Regions from separate parts of the uncultured Rossellomorea sp. genome, predicted to be linked through region 3. Evidence: riboswitches for the same ligand, from Rfam matches in the RefSeq annotation. Region 3 holds a riboswitch; each other region holds the start of a gene.
What was found. Region 3 has a riboswitch for thiamine pyrophosphate ahead of Q1B03_RS07325 (ABC transporter substrate-binding protein). Riboswitches for the same ligand answer to the same signal wherever they lie in the genome.
Positions count from the first base shown of each region.

Region 1: linked by a shared signal. The riboswitch ahead of tenA (thiaminase II) and the one ahead of Q1B03_RS07325 (ABC transporter substrate-binding protein) in region 3 are both predicted to bind thiamine pyrophosphate.
Region 2: linked by a shared signal. The riboswitch ahead of thiT (energy-coupled thiamine transporter ThiT) and the one ahead of Q1B03_RS07325 (ABC transporter substrate-binding protein) in region 3 are both predicted to bind thiamine pyrophosphate.

Region 1 covers NZ_CANKZT010000001.1:201,446-212,078, reverse strand. Annotated here, with positions in the region: gene Q1B03_RS01140 (branched-chain amino acid aminotransferase) at 1-359, shown strand, start outside; gene Q1B03_RS01135 (hypothetical protein) at 418-726, opposite strand; gene Q1B03_RS01130 (DUF6509 family protein) at 899-1,180, shown strand; gene Q1B03_RS01125 (cyanophycinase) at 1,880-4,411, shown strand; gene Q1B03_RS01120 (hypothetical protein) at 4,574-4,771, shown strand; gene Q1B03_RS01115 (sensor histidine kinase) at 4,890-6,056, shown strand; gene Q1B03_RS01110 (response regulator transcription factor) at 6,053-6,652, shown strand; TPP riboswitch at 6,941-7,048, shown strand; gene tenA (thiaminase II) at 7,166-7,864, shown strand; gene Q1B03_RS01100 (ECF transporter S component) at 7,857-8,435, shown strand; gene Q1B03_RS01095 (ABC transporter ATP-binding protein) at 8,450-9,877, shown strand; gene Q1B03_RS01090 (energy-coupling factor transporter transmembrane protein EcfT) at 9,874-10,633, shown strand, end outside.
Region 2 covers NZ_CANKZT010000003.1:77,743-88,375, reverse strand. Annotated here, with positions in the region: gene Q1B03_RS11715 (ABC transporter ATP-binding protein) at 1-1,017, opposite strand, end outside; gene Q1B03_RS11710 (mechanosensitive ion channel) at 1,245-2,813, opposite strand; gene Q1B03_RS11705 (beta-propeller domain-containing protein) at 2,973-5,162, opposite strand; gene Q1B03_RS11700 (threonine/serine exporter family protein) at 5,323-5,778, opposite strand; gene Q1B03_RS11695 (threonine/serine exporter family protein) at 5,825-6,574, opposite strand; gene Q1B03_RS11690 (DedA family protein) at 6,701-7,348, opposite strand; gene thiT (energy-coupled thiamine transporter ThiT) at 7,497-8,093, opposite strand; TPP riboswitch at 8,163-8,261, opposite strand; gene Q1B03_RS11680 (hypothetical protein) at 8,345-8,644, opposite strand; gene Q1B03_RS11675 (thioredoxin family protein) at 8,875-9,201, opposite strand; gene Q1B03_RS11670 (general stress protein) at 9,334-9,657, shown strand; gene Q1B03_RS11665 (histidine phosphatase family protein) at 9,694-10,236, opposite strand; gene Q1B03_RS11660 (ZIP family metal transporter) at 10,316-10,633, opposite strand, start outside.
Region 3 covers NZ_CANKZT010000002.1:74,121-84,753, reverse strand. Annotated here, with positions in the region: gene splB (spore photoproduct lyase) at 1-670, opposite strand, end outside; gene Q1B03_RS07350 (transcriptional regulator SplA domain-containing protein) at 683-928, opposite strand; gene Q1B03_RS07345 (TatD family hydrolase) at 1,054-1,833, opposite strand; gene Q1B03_RS07340 (ABC transporter ATP-binding protein) at 1,826-2,563, opposite strand; gene Q1B03_RS07335 (ABC transporter permease) at 2,565-3,326, opposite strand; gene Q1B03_RS07330 (thiamine-binding protein) at 3,323-3,616, opposite strand; gene Q1B03_RS07325 (ABC transporter substrate-binding protein) at 3,629-4,615, opposite strand; TPP riboswitch at 4,791-4,900, opposite strand; gene Q1B03_RS07320 (phosphotransferase enzyme family protein) at 4,978-5,883, opposite strand; gene Q1B03_RS07315 (aldo/keto reductase family oxidoreductase) at 5,970-6,872, shown strand; gene Q1B03_RS07310 (Fur-regulated basic protein FbpA) at 6,926-7,111, opposite strand; gene Q1B03_RS07305 (cation diffusion facilitator family transporter) at 7,203-8,096, opposite strand; gene Q1B03_RS07300 (heavy metal translocating P-type ATPase) at 8,107-10,218, opposite strand; gene Q1B03_RS07295 (metalloregulator ArsR/SmtB family transcription factor) at 10,208-10,579, opposite strand.

The DNA.
Region 1 (10,633 bases), on a different contig from region 3:
CTATCAGCTACTTAAAAGAACATAAGAACGAGTTCATCTTCCTCGAATCAAATTGGTTTGATGTGATTGGAGTGGATGCTGTTTCATTGGAAGTGGATGATGTGTTCGGAACGTATGATGCGATGCTGGGATTGAAGCTCCAAAAAAAATATCGTACACACATTGTCCAGTATTTAGAAGGAAGGCTTCAAGGAGAAACGTCGTATGACTTATTGTTTAATGGGGAAGATGGATTATGGGATCTAAACATCACATTAAACGATCACCCGGATTTTCATGAAGGTTTATCGATGCTTGCTGTATATGAGCTCATATATGATTTCCTTTTTCTTCTCCTTCAAACGGTGGATGAGGCTTAAAGTAATATGTGAATAAAAATAGAGGGACGGACCTTGTTAAGGTCCGTCCCTTTAATGGTTATCCTTTATTTCCAGGACGCTTGCTGATTTCTTCTGTTACGACATGGGCAAGGTCATCATTGCCGAATAGGGAGAGGACACCCAGTAAAGTCGTGTCGGGAATTTCTTCCGATTCTTCTTTAGGGACCGTTAAGTCAATTCCTTGCAATAAGGCGGGATTTTCCCCTTGATTAGGGTAGGCTTTCTGATAAAGGATTGCAGGGTCAAGGTCGTGATTCACACACCATTGCGCAAACACAAGGATCATCATATGCTCGTCCTTTTGATAATTTTCAATGATTTTTTCTTGCATCTCTTTAGAATTCATTGCATTCTCTCCTTAAACTTCGTATCTACTTCTATTATAACGAAGTTTGGGGAGCAAACCCATTCATTTACTTATGAGGCTGAATAGAGGAATACGTTTTTAAAATCCACCGGTTTAGGTGTATAATAGAATGATGAAAGAAACTTGTTTCACATTGAAAGGAAGTTAAAAAATGAACATTACAAGTCATAGTGCCGAGGAACTGAAAGATCCTACCGGTATTCTAAATGGAGATCGATATGAAGTTATTCTTGATATTGAAGTACCCGAGGATGATGAGCTTTACAGAGAACAGGGTATTTACATAAAAGTCATTTTTGTTCGAGACGAGAACGGTTCCAGGATTGTGCAGTCGACCATTGTAGAAAGAAACACTGAAACGTATCTTGATTTTGAATTAGAAGAAGATGAAGAAAGTCTCATTCTTTCATATTGCGAGGAAAATATCGGCTAATCGATATAAGCTGCACCCTCTACATTCGTAAACAAACGAATGTAGAGGTTTTTTTATTGGTTCATTTATTACCTCACCATAAACATCCAATTTTAACCCTTTCTTTCTAATATGATTGATAATTCAGAGATTTCAGAGTTGGCATGGAAATTGCATAATAATTAATTGAAAGGCTCTATTCGTAAAGTTTGTTGCTATTGTAGAGAAGAAAGTAATAGTTGATTTCCGCTACAGGATGCTCGCTTTCCGCGGGGCTGGCGGTGAGCCTCCTCGGCAAGCCTCCGGGGTCTCACCTGTCCAGCTATTCCCGCAGGAGTCGAGCATCCTTCCGCTCCAATCAACTTTCTAAGCATGTATCCTTCATAGAAATCTATAATAACAAGAATTTTAGCAAGCAATCTCATTTAAGGTAAAAGAGATTGAATTTCATTTTAAGGAAGAAGGATTATTTTTTTCTAGTTACATTGTTTTCTTACACACCTTGAAGCTCTGTCATGAAAATACTGTTTAAGATGGTGAGGGGAACTGCGCAGACTCCTGCGGAAGTACGGACGTGTCGAGACCCCGGAAGCGAAGCAGTTCCCCTCACCATCCGGCATAAACCTGGTTGACAGAGCCCTGGTAGATTCTATGCTCGAAAACAACAATCTTTGCGAAAAGAGCCAATTGAAAATAGATTAATAGAAGGGAGAAATGTTGATGAATGGTTATTGGGGTAAAGCGAAGAAACTATTCATTATTATGACTGTATTTACAGTTATAATCAGCTTGGCAACTTCCAGTGTATTTGCCAAGGAAAACGAGAGCAGCATCAAGGGGAATCTAGTGATTGTCGGAGGAGCTTTAGGTAGCAGCAACTCGGCTGTTTACGAAGAGTTCATTAAACTATCAGGGGGGGAAAAGAAAGCGAAAATAGGAATCATTCCTTCTGCTTCAGGCTCTCTGAAGTCATCAAATCAATTTAAGAAAGATTTGATGTCGTATGGAGTAGATGAAAAATCAATTGAAATCCTTCCTCTATCTGCTCACGATTTCTCAGGCACAGAGGAAGACGAAAGTAAATGGAAAAATAATGCTCAAAAGAAAGAAATAACAGAAAAAATCAAGAAGATGACAGGAATTTGGTTTGTCGGAGGAGATCAACTTAAGATCACAGACACATTGGTTAAGGAAAATGGGAAAAACACGAAAGCTTTAGATGAAATTTGGAATGTTTACCGGGAAGGAGCCGTTCTTGGTGGGACAAGCGCCGGAGCAGCCATCATGAGTGATGTGATGATTACGGGTGGTGACAGTTTAGGAGGTCTTCGTCAAGAGTTCATAACGGAAGACGTATCCAATCGAGATGAAGAATATGCACCTGTGTATATCGAAAAAGGGCTTGGATTCTTCCAATGGGGGATTGTGGATCAACATTTTAATGAAAGATCTCGTCTTGGCCGACTAGTAGCTACAGCCATCCATTACGAAACAAACAAACATCACTTCGCCTATGGAATTGATGAAGATACGGCGATGGTGGTTAACAACGAAAAACAAACGATTTCAGTATTAGGAAGAAGTAACATCACGGTAATAGATGTAGCACAATCAACTTCCACTGGAAAAGAAATAAAGAACGTTGATCTTAGTTATCTATCTCCTGGTGATGAACTTAATGTCAAAACGAAGGAATTTACGATGAGCGGGGATAAGGTTGAAACAAAAGGCTATGAATATTATAACTTTAAGCCTCTTGCAGCTACGGGTGTTCTATCATCCTATGGGACACTCCCGCAATACCTGTCGTATTCCCTAGTGGACAATGAAGCAGTAAGTGAGGTACATAGTTACCTTTATGATAGTAAAGGAAATGGTTTTGAGCTCGGATTCAAACAGACAGATGAAACAAACGGATATTGGGGTTATCAGGATGGTCAAAAGGATTCTTACTCTTTATTGCATGTGAAGATGGATATCTCTCCAGTATCGGTCCGCTTTAATGAGAAAGACCGTCTGACACAAGAATATAGGGAGTCAACATTAGAAGTACCTGAGAATTCTTTTGATCCTGAAACAAAGGGAAGTTTGGTGATCGTCGGGGGAGCTTTAGGGAGCAGCAATGAAGAAGTGTACCATGAATTTATTAATCGTACTGGGGAAAATGGGAAAATAGGGATTATCCCTGCAGCAAGTTCCAGTTTGAAATCATCAAAAGCATTTAAAGAGGATCTTTCCTCATATGGTGTTCCGACAGAAAGAATCGACATTCTTCCTATATCTAATCATGACTTTAAAGGGACGGGAGAAGACGAGTCCCAGTGGGCAGATAATAAGAATAACCCGGATTTGGCAGAAAGGATTCTAGAGTATGATGCCATTTGGTTTGTAGGTGGTGATCAAACGGATATCACTCGATCCCTATTAAACGAAGATGGATCGAAGTCAATGGCTCTTGAAAGCATTTGGGAAATCTATCGTAATGGAGCCGTTCTTGGCGGTACAAGTGCAGGAGCTGCAATCATGAGCGATGTGATGATCGCAGGTGGAGGAAGCTACGAGACTCTATCAAAAGGATTTACAGATATGTATGACGGGATGTCTCAACAAGAAGGTGGACCTGGATATCTTGAGAAGGGATTAGGGTTCTTCCCGTATGGTATTGTGGATCAGCACTTTGATAAAAAAGCACGATTGGGGCGTTTAATTGCAACCAATGCTGAACATGGAGAAGAAAATGAATTCGCCTATGGCATCGATGAAGATACGGCGATGATAGTGGATAACGAAGCGAAAACCATTGAAGTAAAAGGTAGAGGCGGCGTTTCCGTAGTAGATTTGAGTCAGTCAAATCTATCACAATCATCGCATACGTATAAAAATATTCAATTATCATGGATTACCTCTGGAGATCAATTAAATTTAAATACAAATGCATATACGATCAGTGATCATAAGGTTTCAACAAAAGACTATGAATATTACGAATATAAAGCTGCTCCCCATACAGGAGTATTAACGCCGCACCCTTCTCTTGCAAACTATTTAAGCTATAGCCTTCTTGATAACTTTGGCCAGGATGAAGTGAAGAGCTATAGTTTTTCTGAAGATGAAGGCTTCGAACTGACTTTCAAAAAGGGAGATCAAACGGAAGGCTTTTGGGGTTATAAAGATGGAAACAAAGATGATTACTCATATCTCAATGTGAAAATGGATATCGTACCAGTAAAAATCTCGATTGAAAACAAATAGAATTGAACGGAAAGCCTGGGCGGATTGACGCTCAGGCTTTTTCAAAGTGAATCAACTTTTCTTAGGTCATTTGCCAGTATATTTGATTGGTAGCATCTGATATACTAGTGATAACAAAGTGCTAGCAGTTGCTAACAGATAGATAGAAAAGGAGGGCGAACCTTGTCAGATCAAGGAAGAATGCAGCTTAATGTAAGGGTTGATACGGAAACATCAAAGAAATTGGATGAAATCGTTGAATACTATCAGCAAAACACGAAGATTGGAAGAGTTTACAAAGGCGATGTGTTAACTGATATCATCCATAAATCCTACGAGGTCATGCAGAAGCAAAAAGCGATTCAAAATCGGAAATATTAATATTTTTCTGTCTTGGGATTCATATGATCAACTCCTCTAATAGATAATGAAAATTCAGCCACTCGGTATGAAAATATGGGATAATTCATGTAATAATATAGGAGACATGTTTAAAATAATGAAAGTAAAAGAGGTCCTCATCGTGCAAATGCCGAAAAAGTTAATCAATATTCAAAAAGGGTCCGGAATTTCCCCGTACATATGGAGCATCATCAGCATCCTGCCATTTTATTTTATCTTTCAGTCCTCCTCTACGATCGAAATTGTTGTAGGGATTTCCTTGACCATCATGTTCTTTATTTCTTTACGATTTGCTTTTATTTCAAAGGACTGGCCGGTTTATTTATGGACATCAATTTTAATTGCGATATCCATTACCATGACTATTCAATTTAATTTTATCTACTTTGCTTTTTATATTGCCTATTATAATGGGAATATAAAAAACCGGGTGGCGTTTTTAACCCTTTATATTATCCACCTTGTGTTAACGACGGCATCGATCAATTATAATTTTGTTATACAGGATGAATTATTTTTATCTCAATTTCCTTTTATTCTGATCATTTGGATAAGCGTCATTCTGTTACCGTTTAATATTTATAATCGAAATAAACAGGTGCAGCTCGAAGATCAGTTGGAAGATGCTAATAAACGTATTTCAGACTTGGTCAAGCAGGAAGAACGCCAGAGGATTGCCCGTGATCTACACGATACTTTGGGTCAAAAGCTTTCTCTCATCGGTTTGAAAAGCGATCTGGCCAGAAAATTGGTGTACAAGGATCCAGAGCAGGCCCGGAGTGAATTAAAGGATGTTCAGCAGACGGCACGAACCGCTTTGAGTGAAGTAAGGACAATGGTTTCACAAATGAGGGGTATTCGATTAAAGGACGAAATCGTCCGGATCAAACAGCTATTAAAGGCAGCGGAAATTGATTTCGTGATGGATGATGAAGTCATGCTGCCCCAAGCATCACTCTTTCTGGAAAATATCTTGAGCATGTGCCTAAAAGAAGCCGTGACGAATGTTGTCAAACATAGTAAGGCTTCATACTGTGAGCTCATCATTGAAGAGTCGGATAAAGAGATGACCATTGTGGTGAAGGATGATGGTGTAGGAATCGGAGGAGATTACACACAGTCTAAAGGCAGCGGTTTAATCGGGATGAGAGAACGCTTGGAATTTGTAAATGGAAGTTTAGACATCCTTACAGAGAATGGGACCATCTTGATTATGAGAGTGCCGAAAGTGATTAAGCAGACAGACAGGGAGGGAATGGAATGATTCGAATTGTTATCGCGGAAGATCAGCGAATGTTATTAGGTGCCTTAGGCTCGTTACTTAGCTTAGAGGATGATATGGAAGTGGTGGGAAAGGCGGGCAATGGAGAAGAAGCCATTGCCCTCGTCCACGAGCTGCAGCCGGATATTTGTATCATGGATATTGAAATGCCTAAAAAGACCGGTCTTGAAGCAGCAGAGGAGTTAAAAGGCGAAAATTGCAAAGTGATTATCCTGACAACCTTTGCCAGGTCCGGTTATTTCCAGCGTGCATTAAAAGGGGGAGTGAAGGGTTATTTGTTAAAGGACAGCCCAAGTGAAGAACTGGCGAACTCGATTCGCCTTGTGATGGAGGGTAAACGTATTTATGCACCAGAGCTCATGGACGATGTGTATAGTGAAGAGAATCCTTTGACAGACCGTGAAAAGGAAGTGTTGGAGCTGGTTGCTGACGGGAAAAACACGAAGGAGATAGCCGATGAGCTTAGCCTGAAAACGGGTACCGTCCGAAACTATATCTCTACCATACTCGACAAGCTTGAAGTTAAAAATCGAATCGAAGCCATCACTCAATCAAAAGAAAAAGGATGGTTTAAATGATGGGCAGGGAGGGACTTCCAACATGGAAGCCCCTCCCTACTTTAATTGTAATGATTGTCATCCCATAATCCATTTTTGTATATTTATACATTTGTAGTATGCAGTTAATATTGCTGTAAAGAGCTTTATTCTTAAAGGAATTTCATTAAAATTTTTAAAGTGGGTATCCTTTGCTGTGATTGGTTTTGTAGGGGAAGGGCGAATGGAAAATTGATGAAAGGTTTTCTTTTTGGTGTTGACAAGCAAAAGAATCATGGTACGATAGCATCGAATACAAAATTTCATAGGACGATCCACTAGGGGTGCCTTATTAAAGGCTGAGATTAAAGTATGACTTTAAGACCCTTTGAACCTGATCTGGTTGAGACCAGCGTAGGGAAGTGGTGTTTGACGGTCGCGTAGAATCGTAATCTTACATTCTGATCTCAAGCCACTTTCTGTATGCTGCATGCATAATGGGAAGTGGCTTTTTTGTTGCCCAGTTCGGGTCGTCTGGAAAAGGAGAAAGATATTATGTCATTTTCAACGTACTTAAGAAACGAAGTAAACGAAATTTGGGAAGCGAGCTTTCAACATCCTTTCGTTAAAGGGATTGGTGAGGGAACCCTCCCCCTTGAAAACTTCAGGTATTACATCCTGCAAGATGCCTATTACCTATCCCACTTTTCAAAGGTGCAGGCACTTGGGGCAGCCAAAGCAACAGACTTACATACTACCTCTAGAATGGCAACACACGCTGTTGGGACAAATGAAGCAGAGCTTTCACTTCATGAAAATTTCTCAAATCGATTAGGGATCACGGAAGAAGAAAAACAGCAGTTCGAACCTGCTCCTACGGCTTATGCGTACACGTCACATATGTATCGGTCCGCTCAGTATGGGGGGCTCGCAGATATTCTGGCGGCAATACTCCCCTGCTACTGGTTGTATTATGAGATCGGTGAACGCTTGAAATCATGTACACCTGAGGAGGCCATTTATCAGGAGTGGATCGCAGCTTATGGGGGAGAATGGTTTCGGGAGTTAGTGGAAGAACAGATTCAGCGACTGGATGGATTGGCAGCAACGATGACAGAAACAGACAAGGAAAGAATGAAAGAGAATTTCATTTTGAGCAGCATTTATGAATTCCAATTTTGGGAAATGGCATACACACTCGAGAAATGGCCGTTTCAGTCTTCTTTAGTCAAAGAAGGTAAAGTACATGTCTAAATTAAAGCTGACGGACATTTTAGTAACGGTCGTGATCTCCATAGGTTTTGGAATTATATATAAGCTTTGGGGACCGGTTTATAACCTGTTAAAGCCATTTGGATTGCATGCGGATCAACTGATCTATGGCATGTGGTTCATGGCGGCAACCGTGGCTTTTTTAATCATTAGGAAACCTGGTGTCGCACTTCTGGCAGAAATTGCAGCATCTTCAGGGGAATTTCTCATGGGAAGTGAATGGGGCCTCGAGGTACTCCTATTCGGTCTTATTCAAGGATTGTTTGCAGAGTTGATTTTCCTTATCACCCGCTATAAGCGTTATGATGTCATCATCATTTGTGCAGCAGCTGTGGGCTCAGCAATTGGCTCAATCCTGATGGACTACTTTAAGGGATACATGGGAGACCTGGTTCTGTGGAATTTATCACTTTTTATTGGTGCCAGATTAATAGGATCCATCGTGATAGCAGGCATAGGAGCCTTTTATCTCGTTAAGGCTCTGGAGAAAACGGGGGTAACCAGTTTAGTCAGAAATGCAGAGCAAAAAGATTATGACGCGTTGAATCAGTAAAGGAGGGAAGGACGATGCATGTTGAAAATCTGCGCCTTACATTCTCCGGTTCAGAGGAACTGATGTTTAAAGACGTAAGCCTTTCAATAGAAGATGGGGAAAAGGTATTGCTATTAGGACCGTCGGGATGTGGCAAATCCACACTCCTCCAGGTTTTTTCCGGTGTGATACCCCATTCGATAGATGTGCCGATGAAAGCTGACTCGATTGAACGTCCTGAATCCTTCGGGTATGTCTTTCAAGATCCGGACGCTCAATTTTGTATGCCCTATGTAGATGAGGAAATTGCCTTTGTTTTGGAGAACAACCAGATTCCAAGAGACGAAATGCCAGAGATTATTAAAGAACTGTTAGAGAAGGTGAATTTAAGTCTGATGGATTCCCATACGAAAATCTCCTCTCTATCTGGGGGGATGAAGCAAAAATTAGCCATTGCCTCTGCCCTTGCGCTCCATCCCCATACGCTATTTCTGGATGAGCCTACAGCCATGTTAGATGAAGAGAGTACAAAATCTGTATGGGAAACAGTGAAAACGACATGCAAAGATAAAACGTTACTTATCGTTGAGCATAAGCTTGGGCACGTACTGGATATCATAGATCGTATTATTCTTTTCGATGCTAGTGGAAGAATAGTGGCTGATGGTCCAAAGACTCACATTTTATCAAATTTTAAGGAAACAATGAAAACAGTTGGGGTATGGTATCCGGAAGCGTGGAAAGATTATCTTTCTTCCCACCTCCCGGAGAAGGCTGCCCCGTTTGGAAAAACGAATTTAAAGCTAGAGAACTTCAAAGGGTATGTACAAAAAGAATTGAAAATCCACCTTGAAAATGCCGTCAGCCTTGAAGGTGAATGGATTGCAATCACCGGAAAGAACGGAGCAGGTAAATCAACATTACTCCACAGTCTCATGAAATTCATCCAAACGACCGGGACGTATGAATTATATGGGAGACAGGTAAAAGGAAAGAATGCTCCCGAGGAATGTACGTTTGTTTTTCAAAATCCCGAGTTTCAGTTTGTAACACACAGTGTGTTTGATGAAGTTGCGTATTCCTTTCGGCGGGGGAAAGTGGATGAAGGGATAGTGGAGGAAAAAGTGCATGCAATTTTAAAGCGATTTAAGCTTGATCCATACAAACAACATCATCCCTATCATTTATCAATGGGGCAAAAGCGCAGATTAAGCGTCGCAGCGTCCCTTGTCAGGAATAAAGATCTTCTATTATTGGACGAACCGACCTTTGGCCAGGATTCCCAAAATACGTTTGCGTTACTTGAGATGCTTCAAGGCTACCAAAAGGAAGGAACTACCATTTTGATGGTGACACATGATGAAAATATTATTACTCACTTTGCATCCAGAGTATGGGTAATTGAAAAGGGGCGTCTCACCCAGGATTTCCATAATGAGATCGCAGGTAGTAAAGCAATATGAATATAGAACTCGAGCATAGAGAAACCTGGCTTCATCAAATAAATCCCAGCTTCAAGCTAATGACCTTGATCGGGCTTTTTGTATTCCTGCTTTTTATTCATTATCTTAACTGGTTGTTATATTTGAGCTTACTCTTTTTTCTCCTGTTATGGGTGTTCTCGGGATATTCATATAGAACGGTCAGTTTAATGATTTTACCCTTTTTCCTTGTTTTCATCTCTACTGCTTCATCAATGGTTTTATTTGGGAAAGGTGAAACAACATGGATGAAATTTGGATGGATCCACATTACCGAAGAGAGTTTTTATCGGGGGATCCATGTTGGATTGCGTACCATCGTATTCGCTATATTGGGATTATTATTTGCTCTTACAACGAGACCGGTGAAGCTTTTCTACTCCCTTATGCAGCAGCTGAGATTAAAACCTAAGTATGCGTATAGTTTTATGGCAGGATTCAGATTAATACCCATTATGATTGAAGAATTCTTCACGATACGAAACGCCATGAAAGTCAGGGGAGTTGAGGAAATGAAAGGAATAAAGCACGTATTCCATAAAATGAAATCGTATTCCATTCCCCTGCTTGCCCAAAGCATCAGAAGAGCTCACAGAATTGCCGTGGCTATGGAGACAAAAGGTTTTAAAGAAAGTGGGAAACGAACCTATTACTACAGAGTAACCTTCTCGAGATATGATGGATATTTCTTGGGGAGCATTCTCTTCATGATTGTGCTCAGTTATTATTTTTCTACCC
Region 2 (10,633 bases), on a different contig from region 3:
TACACTCTCAAGCACCTTGCCGCGGGTTGAAGGGTATTGAAACGACACATCTTTGAATGTAATCTCTCCGTTCACCACAGTGTTTTCCAGTCTGGCACCTTCTCCGTCTTTTAGATCTACCTCTGTTTGGAGAACTTCTTCTACCCGCCCGGCAGAAGCCCTTGCTCTTGAAAAACTTGTAATGATAAATGAGAAAATTGAAAAAACAGAAGAGATTCTCGTAACATAGGTGACGATCGCTACGACTTCTCCAACATTCGCCCCACCTGAGGCAACATCTATACTTCCGAACCACAAAACGGATAAGAGGGCAAGATTCATCACGAGCATCAGAAGAGGCATGATAATTTCCATGAAACGAAGAGCCCCGACAGTCCGATCCTTCAAATCTTCATTTGCACCATGAAATCGGCCTTCTTCATATTTGCTTCGTGTATAAGCTTTAATTAACCTCATCCCGGAGAGGTTTTCCTTCATGACCTCGTTTACTTTGTCGAGACGGGATTGAACTCTTTCAAAAAGGCTCCATCCACGTTTCAGGACCCATATCAGGAACATCCATAAAACCGGAATCACGATTAATAAAATAAGGGCCAGACGGACATTGACGATAAGTGCCATGATCGCTGATCCGACAACAAGCAGCGGGGCTCTTAGCATAATACGTAAGCTCATGAAGATGGTATTCTGCAGCTGCCTTACGTCATTGGTCATCCTGGTGATCAAGGATGACGTCGGAAGCTTATGAAAGCTTGCAAAGGAAAATGACTGAACCTTTTTATATAAGCTTTCCCGTACATCATAGCCAAATCCCTGACTCGTATGAGCGGCGAAAAATGAATTCGTCACGCCTGAAATAAACGCGAGGAGAGACATCCCCACCATGATGAAGCCCCATTTCATCACCACGTCCAAGTCTCCATTCATAATGCCTTCATCAATAATCCGTGCCATAAACAGCGGATTTAATAATTCAACAGCAAGCTCTACCAGCATTAAACTCCAGGCAACCGCCATGGCAACACGGTAAGGCTTTAAAAAACGTATGACCTTCAAATGAACACCCCTCTTACATTAAACTTCCATTATGTATATATATGTATCATCATATCGTTTTTTTATACCGGGTGGTAGTTGGAAGTGTTCATGCAGAAGCTGAAGGTCATTTCCGTAGGATTTATCGAATCCACCATTATCCCCTAACAAAAACCACACGATCTAAAAGAATCGTGTGGTTTTTACACTTATTGATTAAAAGGTGGTGTATCTGTACCACCATTATTAGGTCTGTTCTTTTCTTCTTCAATTTTCCGATCGAGTTTAGATAGATATTTTTGTGCAAAGTCCTTTCCACCCAGACCAAAGGCCAAACCGAAGGCTAGTGCCAGTCCACCCAGAATCAGCATGAATGCAATATTGACGATGGAATCAGCTACTTTTAATTGATCCAAGGCCATAAAGAAGCTCAAGGCAATAATTGCATATTTCGTGATGGTCGAAAGTACTTGGAAGTTATCACTCAATACATTGGATATGATGCTCTTGACCAAGTTACCTAAGTATAAGCCTGCCCCAAGAATGACGATGGCTGCCAATACATGTGGTAAATACGCAAGGACACCCGTTGCCAGAGCGACCAGGAATTCCAATCGCACAATTTCCAGGGCTTCTACAACAAATAGGAAAACAATGATAATTTGAACCACTCTACCTACAAGCCCTGATAGATTCATATAGGATGAGCCCGTTGGTTCATACGGATTCTTATTGACGTTCATACGTCCAATACCCATATTACGTAATAGAGAATTGAATCCTACCCGGTTCAATAAACGGGCAACCATGGCTCCAACCCATTTACCAACCCAGATTCCTGCAAGAATGAGTAGAATTGCAATCGCAATATTCGGAAGCATCACAAGGACCTGATTCAGCATGTTAATCGCCGGTTCTGAAATCCCGCGAATGTCCAGCTGATCCAATGCAGAAATGGTAACCGGAATCATAATGAGCACGAATATGATCGTACCAATGACCGATGAAACCGTTGTTCCTTGAAAGAGCTTGCCAATGCCGAATCGTTCAGCGACTCTCTCTGTTCCAATCGCCTGTAAAAAGTTCGTGACGATATCCCGGACGATTTTGGCTACAAACCAGCCAACAAGGAGAATGATAGCTGCGGCAAACAGTTTAGGAATAAACCCTAGGAAGTTTTGGAGCATTTCCGTGAAAGGCCCTGAAACCCCTGTGATATTAAGAGCTGCTAACACTCCCGGTAAGAATATGAGAAGCACGAGATAGAATACAATTCTAGCAGCCGTATAGACGTATCGATGGACATCATTTTCATCTTTTGCTAATTTAGATCTTACCAGCGTGCTTTTAACTGCAGGTCTCGTACCCAGTTTCTCAATCAATACCTTCAGTACAGATGCAACAATCCATGCAAATAATAGAATGAGTGCTGCTTTTAATACATTCGGAATCGCTGCCGCCATCGTACTCAACATACCGACTAAAGGTGAAGCAATGAAGTTCAAGTCAAGCATATTGAAGAAGGCAATAAACACAAACACAAGCAGAATAAAGTACACAATTTTACTAATGACTTTCTCCGATGTCCATTTCCGTTCTCCGTTCCTGCTGCCAAAATAAAGGTTATCATCGATCTTCACCCGTTTTAAAATTCCGTAAACGGCTTTTTCAACAGCCTTAGCAATGATCCATCCGATCAATAACACTAATAGAGCTAATAACAGATCAGGAAGCTTCCCTAAGTACCCGTACCATTCTTGCGTTATATCATTGTTCATTCGATGTTCTCCCTTCAATTATGGAAATTGTATAATGCTAATAGTTATCTACCCAAAGATTTTTTTTCAAAACCTGACAAAAAAAGATAGTCTATTTGATTCACCAAGGAGTCTTAAGTAATAGAAAACCCTTAAGGCAAAGCGCCTTAAGGGTTTTCATCACGGGAGGTCAATCGCGTTTTCTTTAATGAAATCATCTAAAGAGTAAGCAGTCACTCTCTTATGTGATACTGTATACAGCTGATCATCAATATATAGGAGTCTTTGAATCTGGTCTTCCCACTGTTCGTAATATTCTTTGTGTTTGTTTTCTTCTTCTGTGAGCTGAGACTTTAAGACGATTCCTTTTTCAGGTGTGATTTCATACAGGATTGCGCCTTGATAGTCAAAATCCAGTTCATGCCGGCTTCCTTCTTTTTCATGATAAACAGAAATGGGAAAGCCATATAGATTTCGTGAAGGTTCATGAAGCAGTGCTTTGTGATCGTCCAACAAATATGAGTGAGTACCCTGTCCCCCTATTATTTCAGTATCCGTCTCCTTTGGCTGCTGAAAGTCTGTAATATCGAATAATGAGATCTTCATTCCTTGTCGAACGATTCTGGGTTCCTCATTGGTTGCTTTGTCATCGTGCACCACTTTCGTATCAAACCCAAACCCGATGAGGTGATGTTCGTCAATGGGGTGAAGATAGGTGCTAAAACCCGGAATCTTCAGCTCCCCCAGAACCTTTGGAGCTTTCGGATCTGCCGTATCGATGACAAAAAGGGGATCGACTTGTTTAAAGGTCACCATATATGCCTTATCTCCCATAAACCTGACAGAATAGATTTGTTCTCCCCTGGCTAAATCCGTTACTTCCCCAACATTCTTCATGTTTTCATCCAAAATATAGAGAGCATTGGATGAAGGGGAGTCACTGTTCCACACCTCCCCTTTTGTCGTTGCAATCCGAAAGTAACCTTTATGTTCATCCATGGAAAATTGATTTATCACCCTTCCTTCTACCTGACCTGATGAAGCATATTCAATCTTTCCATCACTTACGGAAAATTTATAAATCTCCGTGTTTGAAGAGGTCCATTTTTTCATAGCATCTTCATTGTATTTTTCTACAGCCACATAAAGATTATTTTTAGACATATACACTTTATCGCCGCTTCCAAGATAGGATTGAACGTTTAGAGAAGCCTTTGGATCTTCCATATTCATTCCCGTCAATAAGGTATAGTTTGGGGACTGGGACTGTGGAAAGTACTTAATATCTTCTATTGGAAGGGGTGTCGTTTCACCACCTGTTAAACTATCTTTCACACGGGGTCTCAGATCAGGATTCCCCCCCTGTTCAAGCATCCAGTAGTTTGGATACAGATTCGAAATCAAATATACAGTGGAATCAATCTTCCTGGACGTTACATATTGACCTTCAAGCTCAACATGCCTGAGAAGGGATGGTTTGGCTTTGTCCGAGATATCATAAAGAAGCGCAACGGTCGTTCCGTCTACAGGCATAGTGGAAGCAATTGACTCTTGTTTACCCTCTTGAAAATGGACAGCCGACCAGCTATTCCCGATGACGAGCAGCTTATCCTTCTGTAGAAACAGATGATGCGGCTGCATATTTTCTTTATAGCTGGTAGAGGATACCACTTTCATTTCTTTCACAGGATTTGCCTTTGTAATCAGCAGCCTGCGGTCGGTTAATTGGTAAATATAGCTTCCATCGGTCTTCACGATATCCCCTTCGTCAACTCCTTTAACCTGATTATTCGTTTCAGAAAAATTGGATTCCGATTGAGACGACTCCCCAGCTGCACTATCTTCCGATGATTTGGACTCCATATTCCCTTCTCTTCCGAACAGAGAAAACTCCGTATCTTCCTTATTTTTCTTTAACATTCGTTTAAAATAGTTCGTTAGTTCTTCCTTGGATTGAATACTGGGTAGTTTAGAGGTGACAGAAAAGGGTATTTCTGTATCTCCATCATAAGAAAAACCCCATTTGGTTTTCACTTTAGGAGAAATATGAAGTGTATACTGGTGTGGATCAGAAGGATATCCTTCTGGCGGTGCTTGAATTTGCAGTGTCTTTCGATTTTCATCCACCTTCAAGGAGACATTGATCCTCTCTCCATTGGAGTCTTCTACATAAATGTTCTGGGGCGTCACCGTTTCCTTATTCAGGGCCGTTGAAAATTGCAGATTCCATGAATTATTCTCCATCACGAGAAGGTCGCCCTCCATCTTCCCCTCGGCCTTCACGACAGGTCTTTGACTATACACAAACGTTCCAAGTGCCACCAGCAACATAATACCAGCAATGATGAGCAGATACGATTTCTTACTCATGCTATGACCCTCCTATATGTTCTATTTGTTGATTAGACGTCAGGAGAGAGAAAATGTTACATGGGGTGTGAGTTTGCAGGGGATTCATTACGCCCGACTTTGTTCCTATTCTCTGCTGAAGCCAATAAAAAAAGACCCCACAAAAGTAAGGTCCGTCCCTCTATCTCATTCGCCTTGCACTTACGTTCAGCCGAGCGTTTCGGATGACTTGGTTGATGACTTCTGAGAAGATGAGTCCGATGGCGATGGAGCCTGAAATCATAAAAGCTTTAGCTGCCAGGTTGATGGCGGCATTGTAATCGTTTTGAACAAAATTTCTCATGGCATCGTACGCCAGTCCTCCAGGTACAAGAGGTATAATGCCGGCTACAGAGAAGATGATGACCGGGGTTTTATACATTTTCGCAAACACCTGACTGATCACGGCCACGACAAAGGATGCAAGTAACGTCGCAAGTACCGCATCGGCGTCGTTTAAACTCATTACTATGTAGATGATCCAGCCTAACATTCCAACAATTCCGCATTTGAAAAGGGACTGCTTTGGAGCATTGAAGATAATCCCGAATGCAGCAGCGGAGATGAAGCTGGTCACTAATTGTTCTATGATGAGCATTCCCTTTTCACCTCATTCTTTTTTCCTAATACTAAACAAAGTCACCCTACGTCAGAGTGAAAACTACGGCAATACCCGTCCCGATGGCAAACGCCGTTAAAAAAGCTTCTGCTCCCTTCGATAAACCCGACACCAAATGCCCTGCCATTAAGTCCCGGACGGCATTGGTAATGAGGAGCCCGGGAACCAGAGGCATCACTGATCCAATAATAATCTTATCCAGCTCCTGTCCGACTCCAAGCTGGACGAACCCATAGGAAAGCATTCCGATAATAAAGGAAGCGAGAAACTCGGCGAAGAATTTAATGGGCACGAGTCGATGAAAATAGATCAGGCTCGTAAACCCGACTCCACCAGCGAAAAGCGCAGGAATGAAGTCATTCCACATTCCCTGGAACATGATGAGAAAACATCCGCTTGCAATCGAAGCGGCCAATACCTGAATCACAAAGGAGTAAGAAAGATCAGATTGATCAAGCTTTTCCAAAGCATTGTATGCTTCTTCAAGGGTGAGATGCCCCTTACTGATTTGCCTTGAAATACTATTCACTAGGGTTACTTTTTCAAGATCGGTAGACCGTTCGTTTATTCGAATAAGCTTCGTTTTCGTTGGTTCAGACGTTTCAATCGAGAAGATGATCCCTGTTGGTGTAACATAGCTGTGAGATTCTGAAATCCCATAAGAAGCGGCGATCCGCATCATCGTATCCTCTACGCGATACGTTTCTGCACCACTTTGCAGCATAATCTTACCCGCCAGCAAACTTACCTCCATAATGTCATATCTTCTTATCATTTTTGCTTCCAATATAGATCTCTCCACACGTGCTATTTTTTGAATAGGTCTAGTTTATAGGAAAGAATGGGTGTAAGCAATGAGGAAGGGGATGATTTTACGAAGATTTAATCTGCGTAGAGGGTTTTAGGATTGAGTTTTTTTGTAACTTGACGAAAATTTTTCAGTCTCCGAATCTTTACTAATCATCCTTCTATTCCCTTTTCTCTTCCTTTTAAAGAGAATGTACAAAACAGTTACCAGCACAAATCCTGTTAGAACCAACAGTTGATATTCTTCTACCAACCCCAAGATCACTTCTCTATCACCATCATAGAACTTGCCTATACTTAAGAAAAAAAAGGTAGACGGAGCTATCCCAAGCATAGTAAGGAGAGAATACACTTTCAAATCCATTTTTGCCATGCCTGCCATGAAGGGGATGATATTTCCTAAATGAAGGGGACTTGCAATTGCTACGCTCCAGATTCCGTAACGGTTGAACTTTTCCTGAGCTTCTTTGAGCTTCTTCCGTTTTTCAGGTTTCAACCTTGCCTCAAGCTTCGCACCTAATTTTGAACTGATAAAATAAGGAATATAGCTACCCGCTGTATAAAGAAAGCTTCCTATTAGAGAAAGCACTCCTATCTCCATCCACGTTAATTCTAAAATAAATCCCATTGTTACGATGAAAAAAGTGCCCACAAAAGGGAAAGCACTTCCTTCAATAAATAGAGAAAGCAATACACCCCATATCCCCCACTCTGCCGAATAATTTGCCATGATTTCTTCCATCGAGGTCACTCCTATATGAACGAATAACTTAAGTATAAAAAAATCACCAACATGCAAACAGAAGCCGTAGAAGTAAATACTTCTAAGACCTGGGATGTATTTTCATAGAAAAAAGACCAGCCTCTTTATAGTGACCGGTCCAAATAACTTAGGATGCCTTTCGGTTGCTTTCTTGAGGAGATACCCTTACTTTGATCAATCTTGGCACTGTGTTGAGTACGATCAGCAGAGCGATTGAACAAAGAAGAGCTGAGCCCAACATGGTGATTCCGTTTGCTGCTAATGAAAAAAGTAGCGGCGACATGCCTTTTGGCGCATATTCTGCAAAGAAGACATATCCTGCGATGAAGTGCCAAAAATATCGACCCAGACTACCTAAAAACGTAGCAGCCACTACCCACATGACCGCTCTAGTTCGACGGTTACTTCTTACTGAGGATTGGATCTTACCGGAAAAGAATCCGGCAAGACCGATAAAGGCAAAGGCGATGAAATATTCAATTACCATTTGCACTGGAGTCGCAATCCAAGCGTCACCCAAGGCAATCTGCAATAGGCCCCATACAAATCCAGCCAGTATACCAGCCTTCCATCCTCTTCGATATGACAATAGAAAAATAGGAACCATTGCTATCGAAATGGAGATACTGGGTGATAGCTTAATAGAAGGAAGCATATCAAGGATAACGGCGAATGCCGCCATCAATGAGGCTTCAAGTAAAACGACAAGACGCATGTTTTTCATAAAAGAATCCCCCTTGTAAGATGAAACGAAACCATAAGGGGGCTGAATGTAAAAGGAAAAATAAGCCATGCTGCTTACTATCCACATCCCTACGCTAGTACTAACTAACAGGTTCAGAGGGTCAGAACAGATTGTTCACTCTCAGCTTTCGCTCCCCTTGTGGTAACGTTTATAAAGTTGTTTGGTTTTATTATACATGAAGAATGAAATGATAAAAGATAGAGAGGTTCACTCTTTAACTTCGCTATTGATTAAGGTGACTCATTAAGAGGATCGTGAAGTATGATGACGGGCATTGACTTAGGGGTAACCATGAATCCATAGACTTTTCCGTCCTTGTCCTTATACGCTACAGAATAATCTCCAAACTGGGGTGAGAATTCGACGTTCTGGTATTCGAGGTCCAGATCTTGATACTTCAGGCTGATATACAGGTTAGTGGCAATTCTTGCTGTCAAGTGTTGTACACTGGAAATCCGGTTGGCTACTATTATGAGGATGATTGCTAAACCAAGTAACATGACTTTCTTTGTCCTGGACAATCTGATCATTCATCAAGCCCCCTTTTATTTCTTCATGACTACTATACTCGTATACTCTCTATTATATACCTATTCACCGAACCATGACAAAAGAGCTACTTTTTTAGCAGCTCTTTTTCATTGTCTATAATCCCCAACTTAAAACAGCTCTCGATTTTTAATTTTCACAGTATTAAACAACCGTTTAATACTGTAAACTTTGACAAACCAACAACTTTCACGCTTAATCAAACGTTTGTTTAGTTGTCTAACATCTTCACCAGACGGGACATTTGGGTATGTAACTCATCGATTGGAACGAATCGGGCCTTCCTGAACATTTCTTTTCCATCTACAAATACGATGACCACCGGCACAGTAAAGATAGAGAACCCACCAGCTATTTCCGGTATTTCCCCTGCATCGGCATGAATGGACTTTACATCTTGAAACTCTTCCAGCACCCCTTTCACTTGGGGCAGTAGAGCGTGACAAACAGAGCAATTGGGTCTGGATATGTATAGTAACACCATCTTTTCTCCTGCCAGAGTAGCATTGATAGTTTCTAAAGAATGAACTTCTTCCATATCTAACCGTCTCCCTTCTTTCATTACACACACTAGTAATATGTATACCCACCTATTCAAAGGTTTACTAATAGGAACCCGCGGGAAAAGATAAACGAAGACAAAATAATTTGAAAAATGGAGGAGATTGAATTGAAACCGACTGTTAAGGAATTTTATGACGATAAGGAATTAATTACAGAAGTTGAAAAGCTTTCTTCTCAAGGTATCGACAAACACAATCTTTATGTATTATCCCATGATGATGACCGGACGGACAGAGTCGCTGATCGGGCTGACGCCAATGAGATCGGTGTTAAGGAAACAGGCATCGGGACTGCAGTAGGGAACATGATTCTGAATAAAGGCGACGAACTCCGAAACAAGCTGATGGAAGTTGGATTTTCCCACGCAGAAGCGGATCAGTACGAAGGAAAGCTCGATGAAGGAAAGATATTATTGATTGTTAAGAACTGACCTTATAGAACAATGACTTAGGATGATTCCCCGGAATCATCCTTTTTTGTCTTGAAAAACATATAGCTTCCCGTTTGCTGGTCTTCTAAACTTAGGGCCATTAAACCCTCGTTTAATCAGCTCTTTTCTCATAAACATCATAATCCCGCCATGCCCAACAATGAGAACGTCCTCACCCTCATGTATGATCGCTTCGACAATCCTGTTGATTCTTTTAAGGATTTCATTCTTACTTTCAGGCTGAGAACGATGATTAAACCACCAGGCTACCCGGATCATAAACAAATGTAAAAACAGAGGAAGCTTTCTCTTGTAATTGAATAAGGGAGATAGTCTGATTTCACGTAGTTCCTTCAACGATACGATATCCCCGGCATAGACTTTTCGAGCAGTTACTTCTGCCCTGGTTAAGTCACTTGCGTAGCACTTCTTCCATTCAATATCATGAAGATCAACCTCATTCTCTTCTACATCAGACTCATCGTACTCTTCTACCCACTTCATTAGTTCTTCGGATGTTACAAATCTTTCAGGGTATCCTCTTTTTACTTTAAAATGCCTTACGAGACCAATCTTCACATTTTCACCCCCTTCACTACCATTATACTATTTTTGGAAATAAAAAAAGCATGCGACCTAAGTCGCATGCTTACTTTTATTAACCCAACGATACGTCCAGAATCATCATTACAACAAATCCCAACATGAGTCCCAATGTGGCCAAGTCTGTACTTCCAGAGGATTGAGACTCTGGGATCAGCTCTTCCACTACTACGAAAATCATTGCCCCTGCAGCAAAAGCAAGTGCGTAAGGAAGCAATGGCTGCACTAATAGGACAGCAGCTGCACCAACTACGGCAGCAATGGGCTCAACGATAGCTGAAAGCTGACCATAGTTGAAGGACCTCAGACGTGACATCCCTTCTCCGCGCAATGGAATAGAAAGGGCCGCCCCTTCAGGCATATTCTGAATACC
Region 3 (10,633 bases):
CTACCTTTCCTGCTGCCTCAAGTCGCTTATCCAGGGGAGATGTACCAGGCTCGAAATTCTTGATCACATAATCTGCGTTGATGCTGAACCGGAACCTTGTTTTCCCGTTATGCTTTGCATCAAGCAGATGGTCGACGTGATGGAATTTCGTTACAAAACGAAGCTTGCCATACTCGGATTCACCAAAATGTTCGATGGCTCGTTTCAGTGTATGAGTGAGATGATCAATCCCTACGATATCGGACGTACAAGCAGCTTCAAAGCGAGTGAATTCAGGAGCTCTTTCCGCGATATACTTGTCCGCCGACTCAAAGATTTCATCCACATTGACATAGGTCCGGATATACGGCTTACTTCCCATCGTTGTTTGCAGATAGCAGTAGTGACAGTGTCCCATGCACCCTGTTGCAAAAGGGATGGCATATTCAGCAGACGGCTTGGATGTATCAAATTTCAACGTTTTTCTTACTCCAACTACTAATGTGGATTTAGCAATGCGATATTTCTGAAAGTGGTTATCCCCAGGCAGATTACGAACCTGGTTATGCGAAGTTGTGTACCGGATTTCCACCTCCATTTTTTCAAACTTTTCTTTGAGCTCTTTACCGAGGGGATATTCCAAGGCATTCGGTTCAAAGTAGACCAATTGTGGCACGAACGGTTTAACCATGCTTCATCCCTCCTACATGTCTCCAAATGATTGAGTATAGGCTTGCTCCGCTTCTGCTTCTGAAGAATAAACCGCAATTTCATGTGTTAACGGATAATAGGTTTCATATAGAAATAATGCCAGTTCATTCGGATTTTCCGGATCATGTACTATGGCTGCTTCCTGCACGTTGGCTACACTTTGTGTGTGGGGGTTTCGATAAATCACATATACGACATCCCCTGCTTGATAGGGCATATATTGATCATTCAGTTCCATTCTTTTCACCTTTTTCCTAAACGTCATTACTATCATTTTTTGTTATCTTCCCGATAAATATGATGGTAAAAGATGTTTATAAAAAAAACTTCTCCTGCACCTACTATGCAAGAGAAGTCACTCTTTTAAATACCATATAAATCATTCGTATTTTTGAATAGTTGTTTATATACATCTGCTTCTGGAATGCCTTTTATCTCTGCTATTTTTTCAATGGTTCGATGCATCATTCCAGGATGGGTCATCCTCCCTTGAAATTCTCCTTCAAACCGCCAAGGACCATCCGTTTCCACCATTATTCCTTCAACAGGATACTTTCTTACAAGCTTCTGTATCTCAATTTCATAAAGGACATCAGGTGTAATGGAGATTGAATAGCCATTTTCAATCATTCTATCAACGGTCTCATCATCTCCTTTAAACCAATGAAAATGAGCTTTCCCTATGGAGTGCTTTTCTAACAGGGCACAAACGATGGGTGCGTGTTCATACACCGCATGAAGGATAATCGGTTTGTTCATCCTCTTTGATTCAATCATGAACCGTTCCAACAGATCGATATACCGCTCAACTTCAACATCAGGATCTTCTTTCATTTTGTAATAAGGCAATCCTACTTCTCCAATCGCCACTATTTCCTGTTGATGCAGCTCAATGAATGATAGTAGTTCCTCAACTTCTCCTTCAGAGGGCAGTTCCTGCTCCGGATGGAACCCTGCAGCTGGTTTGACCCTAGCATCTCTTCTTGAGAGATCTATATTTGTCCTGGAAGACTGAAGGTTGGAAGATACAGTTATGAGCGCTTCAACAGCATACAGTTCAAGTTCCTGCAGAATCTTATCACGTTCATACCAATCGTATAAATCCAAGTGTATGTGAGCATCGATCAAGGAAGGTTTACACATATTGAGAAAGCTCCTCAAAAATGCTCGTTTTCCATTTCAGAAACTCCTCTGTTAAGAGAATCTCTTTGTCCCGGGGTCGGGGAAATGGTACTTTGAACTCTTTCTGTACACGGGCAGGCCGAGTCGATAAAACAATAATCCGATCTGAAAGGAATAGGGCTTCGTCAATATTATGAGTGACAAATAGAACGGAACTCAAATCTTCCTCCCAAATGGAAAGGAGCCACTTCTGCATGTCTAATCGTGTGAATTCATCCAGGGCAGAAAACGGCTCATCCAAACATAAAAAGGATTGAGGACTGACCAGGGCACGAATAAAGGCAACTCTCTGCTTCATCCCTCCAGAAAGATCACCGGGATAAGCATGCTCATATCCCTTCAAACCCGCCCGTTCAATCATACTCATTGCTTTTTCTCTATCCCTTTTTCCGTGCAGCTCCTGACCCAGCATCACATTCTCAATCACCGTTCTCCATGGAAGGAGGGACGGACTTTGAGGCATATAACTGATGGTTCCTCTCTGACCATTAATCGACCTTCCATCTAATTGAATATCTCCTGAATCGGGTGTGAATAATCCGCCGATGACATGAAACAGCGTGCTCTTCCCGCTTCCAGAAGGACCAAGGATCGAGACAAACTCACCTTCTTCCACATGTATGGAAAGGTTATCCAGGATCAGTTCTCCGTCAAAGTATTTGGACATATTTTGAATGGATAAGGTTGTCATGCTATTTGTCCTCCTTCCGATTCCACTTAATCATGATTTTTTCTAATAACAAGATGATGCCAAAGAAAGCCAGGCTGAGCAGCATAATCATAAAGATGGCAACAAATACCCTGTCTGTCCTGAAGGAAGAAGAGGCAAGTGTCATGTAGACCCCGATTCCTTTCTGAGCACCTAACCATTCCGAGATGACTGCCCCCATCACACTATAGGTAGCTGAAATTTTCAGTCCTGAGAAGATGGACGGTAGTGCATGCGGCCATTCAACTTTTCGAAAGATTTGCCCCTTTGATGCTCCTGACATTTTCATGTAAAGAATATACTCGGGGTTCGTCTGTCTGAACCCATCCAGCGCCGAGACCGCGACCGGAAAAAAGCAGATCAACGTTATCACAATGATTTTCGGCAATAGTCCAAATCCAAACCAGATAACAAGTAAAGGAGCCAGGACGATGATCGGAATATTTTGAGACAAAATCATAAGTGGATATATCGCTTCTCTTACTTTAGGGAGGAGATGCAGACCCACTGCAGTCCCGATGCCAATCGTACATCCAATCACAAACCCTCCGATCGTAAGGAGTGTTGTCGAAGCAAGATGTGTTGTAAACGTGGACCATGAGGCGACTCCTTCCGCCCATATTTCTGAAGGTGAAGGCATTAGCCATGCCGGCACCTCAAATACTCTAATGGTGGATTCCCAAATGATGAATAAAAGGATGATGACCAAGAAGGGTCTCCATCCTTTCGATATCCATGCTTTCATCCTTTATACTTCTCCGTTAATTGATCCATTTCAATCCCGGCCGGCTGATATAATACCTTGATTTGAGAAATGACGTTTGAGCTGCCCATTTCAATCATTCGTTCATTCATTTGTTCAATCACCTTAAATAAGTCAGATAGATTTCCTTCCATTGTCGTTTCTAATGGATGGACTTCATAACGGACACCAGATTTATCAATGATCGCGATGGCTTCATCCACGTATGGTATAACGTCTTCACCATTTTTCGTCTTCGAAATAATTTGTATGCTTACGAGTGCGTTCCCCATTTTGTTCACCTCTTAATTTGGTAAAAATTCGTTTGTAAAAGCTTTTTTACTGTCCAGTTCCTTATCTAATAAATTGTTCTCATACATCCATGAAGCATAGTTTTCCCATACCTCAAGCTTCTGCTCTCCCCATCTGTCAGCATCATCCTTGTATTTAGGAGCCAGCCATTCCTGGCTCTTCATGACTAATTCTTCATCAAGATCCGGAGCTGCCTCTAAAAGAATTTCACCTGCATCCTTCGGTTTGTCGATTGCAAACTGATACCCTTTTGAAGCAGCTGCCAAGAAGGCTTTAACCGTATCGGGATCTGATTCAATCATTTTTTCATTTGTTGTCAGGACAGGAGTGTAATAATCCAGTTTTTCAGAGTAGTCCTTTACGTACATCATGTTCAATTCCTCACCGCGAAGCTCTGCTTCAATACCTGTCCATCCATAGTAGATCCATGCAAAGTCAACATCCCGTTTCACGGCAGTAAAGAAATCTGTATCTCCCATGTTTACAAAATCCACTTTCTCTACATCTGCGTTTTCTTGTTTCATAATCGATGTCATGACAGCTTTTTCAACAGGGGAACCCCAACCGCCATAACTTTTACCTTCAAAATCCTTTGGTGTCGTAATATCCTTGCTCTTAGGTGATGCAAACCCCGAGGTATTATGCTGTATAACCGCAGCGATTGATACGAGGGGAACATCCTGTACCCTGGCTTGTGTGACACTTTCCTGGTATCCAACCCCGAACTCAGTTTTACCCGAGGCAACGAGTTGATCTGCCCCAGCCTCACCTGGTAAGATGATATCCACATCCAGCCCCTTCTCTTCGAAGTATCCTTTTTCTTTCGCAACGTATAATCCAGTGTGATTGGTATTCGGTGTCCAGTCCAGTACGACCGATACCTTTTTAAGATCATCCTTTTGTTCATCTGCCGTATTTCCTCCACCGCTGCAGGCAGTTAAAAGAAAGACAGCACAGATGATGACCATCCATTTTTTCATCTTGATTCCTCCTCAAATCCTCATATGTAGTTGTAACGTTTATTCGTTATTCTTCACTTAATAAGGTGAATGAATGTAAAACAAAAGGCAGATGGAACCTAAAAAGCTTTGGGACACTATAACAAAAAGCGCCCCAAGCCTTCAGCCCGGGACGCATCGTTAAACATGATCATGTATTGTTTAAGAGAATGTTTCCTACGCTGGTATCAGCCAGTTCAGGTTCAAAGGGTCAGTATCTACAGGATACAATCTCAACCGGCCATACCGGTTCCCCTACACTTTTACTATGAAATTAAACGTTATCTTCTACCCTACTTTGCCACAGAGTAGATGGATATTCAAGCATTTCCTATTAAAGTTAATTAAATTTGAAAGGCTCGTTCGTAATCACCGTTATCTACAAGTCCGTTAATGAACGGTATATAGGTAGATACAAGATGTGAATACCCTTTTTGATTGTAAAAAAACGTATATTGGACAAGGAAGATAATGACTAAGAATGGCAGCAGTCTCTTCTCATCTTGCGTTAAGGCAGCATCGAAGTGATACCCCGCCAAAAAGGTATGGATACATTCGAAATGCTCTTTCTTATCTTGCTGTACCAGGTCTTTGAGGATCCCTGCGATAAAGTAACCCATATCTGCTATACGGGGGGCTTTTCGTATCCTTTCAAAATCGATGACCCCGGTCACCCTTTCCTCATTTATGAGGATATTCCGCGGGTGGCAGTCACCATGTACGAGTTGATGAGGCAATTTGCTATAGGAGAAAGACCACTCATTTAGCCTGCCTATAAACCCTTTCCCCCATATTTCAATCGATGTCGGATCTTGCCCGGCTATCCACTCTCTCAAATGTGTGTCAACTTTCCATTCTTCTACCTCGTATTTACAGACATATTGCTTTAGTCTGCCATGGAGTTGAAAGAGATACGTTCCCGCCTTTTTAAGAGAAGCTAAGGAATAGACTTGTACTGGCTTTCCTTCGAGGGCTGGATACAGGGAGTAGAAATCTTGATGCTGTTGTACATAAGACTGGTGTGAGACCGTTAGCAATGGCCTTTCAACGGTAAGTCCGCTTTCCTGTAAATAGGTCGTTAAGAGATACTCTTCTTCTAGCATCTTCACAGAAGAATTGAATCTTTTTTTCAAATAATATGTCTTCCCAAGATTCTTTACCTTATAAACATTCGGATGACTGTCCACAGTCTCTATGCAGGAAGGATGAACCTTCCAGTTCAATAATAGATCATGAAGAGGTTCAATCATTTTTAATTCCCTTCCAAACATAGTAATATACGTTTAGTATGACTATGAAAGAATGTCTACATACCATATGAAAAGAGGTTGCATCCATGCAAAGAATACAAATGACGGAAGACTTATCATTCTCAAGAATCATTCATGGGTTGTGGAGACTTGCAGACTGGAATCAATCAAAGGAAGAAACCCTTGCTTTGATCCAGGAAAATATTGAAAATGGAATCACAACTTTTGATCACGCAGATATTTATGGCTCGTACATGTGTGAAGCCTTATTTGGTGAAGCCCTTGCCCTTCAGCCTTCCTTACGTGAGAAAATGGAGATTGTGACGAAATGCGGTATTGTCCTCCCTTCTGAAAATCGTCCGGAACATAAAACACATCATTACAACACGAGTAAAAAGCATATTTTGACATCTGTTGAAAACTCCCTGCAGAATCTAAAAACGGACTACATCGATTTATTATTGATTCACAGGCCAGATCCATTTATGAATGGAGAAGAAGTGGCTGAAGCCTTCACTCAATTGAAGGAAGAAGGAAAGGTACGTCACTTTGGAGTATCAAACTTTAAAGATCATCAATGGAATATGCTTCAATCCTATTTGCCGTTTCCATTGATCACGAATCAAATCGAATTATCTGCCTATCACTTAGAAAACTTCGAAGACGGTACATTAAACCTTTGTCAGGAGAAACGTGTCGCGCCGATGGCCTGGTCTCCACTCGCAGGCGGTGCGATTTTCAAGGGAGAGGATGAGAAAGCCATTCGTCTTCAACATACATTGAAGAAGATAAAAGAAGAAACAGGTGCAAAGGGAATTGATGAAGTTCTATATGCCTGGCTTCTTAATCACCCTTCAAACATTATGCCTATTGTCGGTTCCGGTAAAAAAGAACGCATTCAACATGCAATCGACTCTCTTTCTATTTCTTTAAACCACGATCAATGGTTTGAAATCCTGCAAACTTCTATGGGACATGATGTGCCGTAATAGAACTTAGTACAGCAAAAAAGACGATCCTTTTTCTAAAAGGTTCGTCTTTTTTAATTCGCTATATCGCCACCAACGTAATATTCCAGATAGACATCTTGTAGTTCATTCATGGAGAGCTCATAAAGCTGCTTACCAAAATATTTATATACGCCAATCCTTAATAATTGTTGAATATAGAAATCCTTCTTAAATTCAGGTGTCTTTTGCTTCTCTGATTTATTTTCTTGATGTAACATGTTCATCCCTCCAGTTGAGGATATACCCCAAATCGAGACTGAACTAAACATCCTCTTACACATTGGTAATATTAGGATAAAGCGACAGCTGTTACGTACAAACGTGATGATGTCCCTCTGTGACACTTTTTCCCTCCACTTGAATCGTAGAGTGATGTATAGCAAATTCCTCTTCAAGATAGGCTGAGAGCCGTAATAAAATCGTATCTCGATTCACTTCGCTTCCCACCACCACATGACAGCTTAGAGCTGTGAATCCCGACGTGATGCACCATACATGAAGATCATGGACTTCAATGACTCCCGGGATAGCTGCCAGGCCATTCATCACTTGTTCCGTATCGATACCTTTTGGGGATCCCTCCATTAAGATATGAATGGAATCCTTCGTTACTCTCCATCCGGAAATGACGATTAGAATGGCAACCATGACAGAAGCAATAGGATCCGCCAAGTTCCAATTAAAGAAATAGATCAAGAGTCCGGCTGCGATGGCCCCGACCGATCCCAACATATCACCAAGTACATGAAGAAAGGCACTTCGGACATTCAAGTTATGTTCTGTATCCCCTCTCATTAAGATCCATGCCACGATCATGTTTACAACCAGACCTGTGATGGCGATCACCATCATACCTGGTGAAACTACAGGAGTATCTATAAAACGGTGATACGCTTCCCAGAAAATATAGAGTGAAACGAGAATCAACGTGATGCCATTCATAAACGCCGCCAGTATTTCGAATCTCTTGTACCCATACGTCTTCCCTTTATCCGAAACCTTCTCACCTATATAAAAAGCTGCCAAACTAAGACCTAAAGCGGCTGCATCACTAAGCATATGTCCCGCATCGGAAAGAAGAGCAAGACTATTTGTGACGATTCCACCTATGACTTCTACGATCATAAAGGTGAAAATAAATAGGAAACTGATTAATAATGCTTTTTTATTCTGATTGTGTCCATGACTGTGGTCGTGACCCACTTGACATCCCTCACTTCCGGTCTCTTACTCTTAATAATCTAAGACCATTCAATGTAACGAGTAATGTCGCTCCCATATCGGCAAAAATCGCAATCCATAGAGTAAGCCAACCGGGAATGACAAGTAATAATGCAAGGAGCTTGATACCGATGGCAAATGAGATATTTTGCTTGATGATGGTAAGCGTTTTTCGACTTAAGCGAATGATATATGGCAGTTTTGAAAGGTCATCGTTCATTAGCGCGATATCGGCCGTTTCCAGTGCTGTATCGGTTCCTGCCCCACCCATGGCGATTCCTACATTTGAAGCAGCAAGTGCTGGGGCATCATTGATTCCATCCCCAACCATGGAGACTTTTCCATAAGTGTTCATGTATTGCTTAACAAAGTCTAATTTATTCTGGGGAAGCAAACCTGCTTTGATTTCTTTGACTCCTACCCTTTTTCCGATCGATCTTGCCGTATTTTCATGGTCTCCTGTAAGCATCATTGTTTGCTCAATACCCAATTGATGAAGGCTGTCGATGATTTCGCGACTTGTTTCCCGCACTTCATCTGCTACGGCTACAAGAGCCAAAGCAGTATCCTCGACTCCGAACACCATGACCGTTTTCCCTTCCCGTTGAAGCATTTCAATTTCAGCTGAAGGAGTATTTACAAAGAAGCTATCGGATCCCAGGAAGTATTTGTTGTCACCTATTCGGCCACTGATTCCTTTACCCGTATGGGATTGAAACTCAAGCACTTCACAGTCCCCATACTCAATGTTCAGCTCCTTCGCCCTTTTTAGAAAAGCGTGAGCGAGGGGATGCTGGGAGTGAAATTCCAGTGCAGCCATCTTCATCCACAGCTCTTCTTCTTCTACATCTCTTAATCGTATAAAATCCGTTACTTCAGGCTCTCCTTTAGTAAGAGTTCCTGTTTTGTCAAAGGCGATGGCCTTTAAACGCCCTAATTCTTCTAAATACACGCCGCCTTTAATAAGAATGCCATTCTTGGCTGCGTTCCCGATGGCCGTTACGATGGCTACGGGAGTCGAAATAACCAGTGCACAAGGACACCCCACTACCAGGACGGATAGTCCCTGATACACCCAGGTTGACCATTCTGCTCCAAAAAGCAGGGGTGGTATGATCGCAACAAGGAAAGCGATGACCATAATAATGGGCGTATAATACTTTGCAAATACATCCACAAATGCTTGAGAAGGGGCCCTTTCTCCCTGTGCTTCTTCCACCAGATGAATAATCCTGGCGAGAGTCGTGTCTTCAATACGCTTTGTCACCTTAACCTTTAGATACCCTTCTTCGTTTAATGTTCCTGCAAATACAGCATCACCCTGGTGTTTCTCCACTGGTACCGATTCTCCTGTGATCGCTGCCTGATTGACAAATGAAGAGCCTTCGAGGATGTCACCATCCATGGCAAACTTCTGACCAGGTTTGACCACCATGATGTCCCCGATTTCAATATCCTCGGCATCAACGGCAAGCTCCATTCCATTTCGTATGATGATGGCTTGAGGAGGGGCAATGTCCATCAGTGAACGAATGGACTCACGAGCCTTATCCATAGAGTACGATTCCAGAACTTCACTGATGGCAAAAAGGAGAACGACGATCGCTCCTTCACCCCATTCACCAATAAACGCAGCTCCAATAATCGCAATGGTCATTAAGGTTCTCATATCGAATTCTAATTTAAGTAAGTTTTTGAATCCCGTTTGAAATAATCGATACCCGCCTACAGCAATCGCTGCTGCAAATGAAACAGTAGAAAAAATGTCACTGTTCTCGATTTTCATAAGTGGGACAGAGTAAGCAAGAAGGATAAAAAGAACAGAAAAAAGTAAATGCTTATATTTCGTGTAAAACGGGTCTTTTTTTTCCTCTCTCTTTCTGATTCCGTCTTCTTTAATGCGAAGCCCTTCAAAGGCTCCTGCTTTTTCTACCGCTTCCTGAGTGGTTTCTCCGTATACGGTAATCTTCGCCGCTCCAAAGTTCACCTTCGCATCTACTACTCCGTCGAGATGCTGAACGTTCTTTTCGAACTTCGCCGCGCACCCGGCACACGTAAACCCCTCGACCCGGTAAGTTTGTTTATGGGCCGCTTTACTGGTCACGTTCCTCCACCTCCATTTGATGCGTTACAGCAATTTCGATTAACTGTTTTACATGATGATCATCCAAGGAATAATATACGAGCTTGCCTTTTTTTCTGAATTTGGCTAACCCCTGCTTTTTTAATAAGCGTAAATGATGGGATGCTGTTGCTGTTGAAGAACCCGCAATATTGGCCACATCGCATACACACAGTTCGTCCTCGATGGTAAGTGCATACGCAATTTTCATTCTTGTTTGATCAGAAAGGGCTTTAAAGATCTCGGCTACCTTAGAGGTATTTTGTGTTAACATCATTGATTTTAAGCGATTGACCTTTTCATCTTCCACACACGCTACTTCACATACATCCGTCTCTTTCATCTCTTCACCCCTCTAACATTCAAATACTCTTTTGAATATAGTATAGAAGAAATG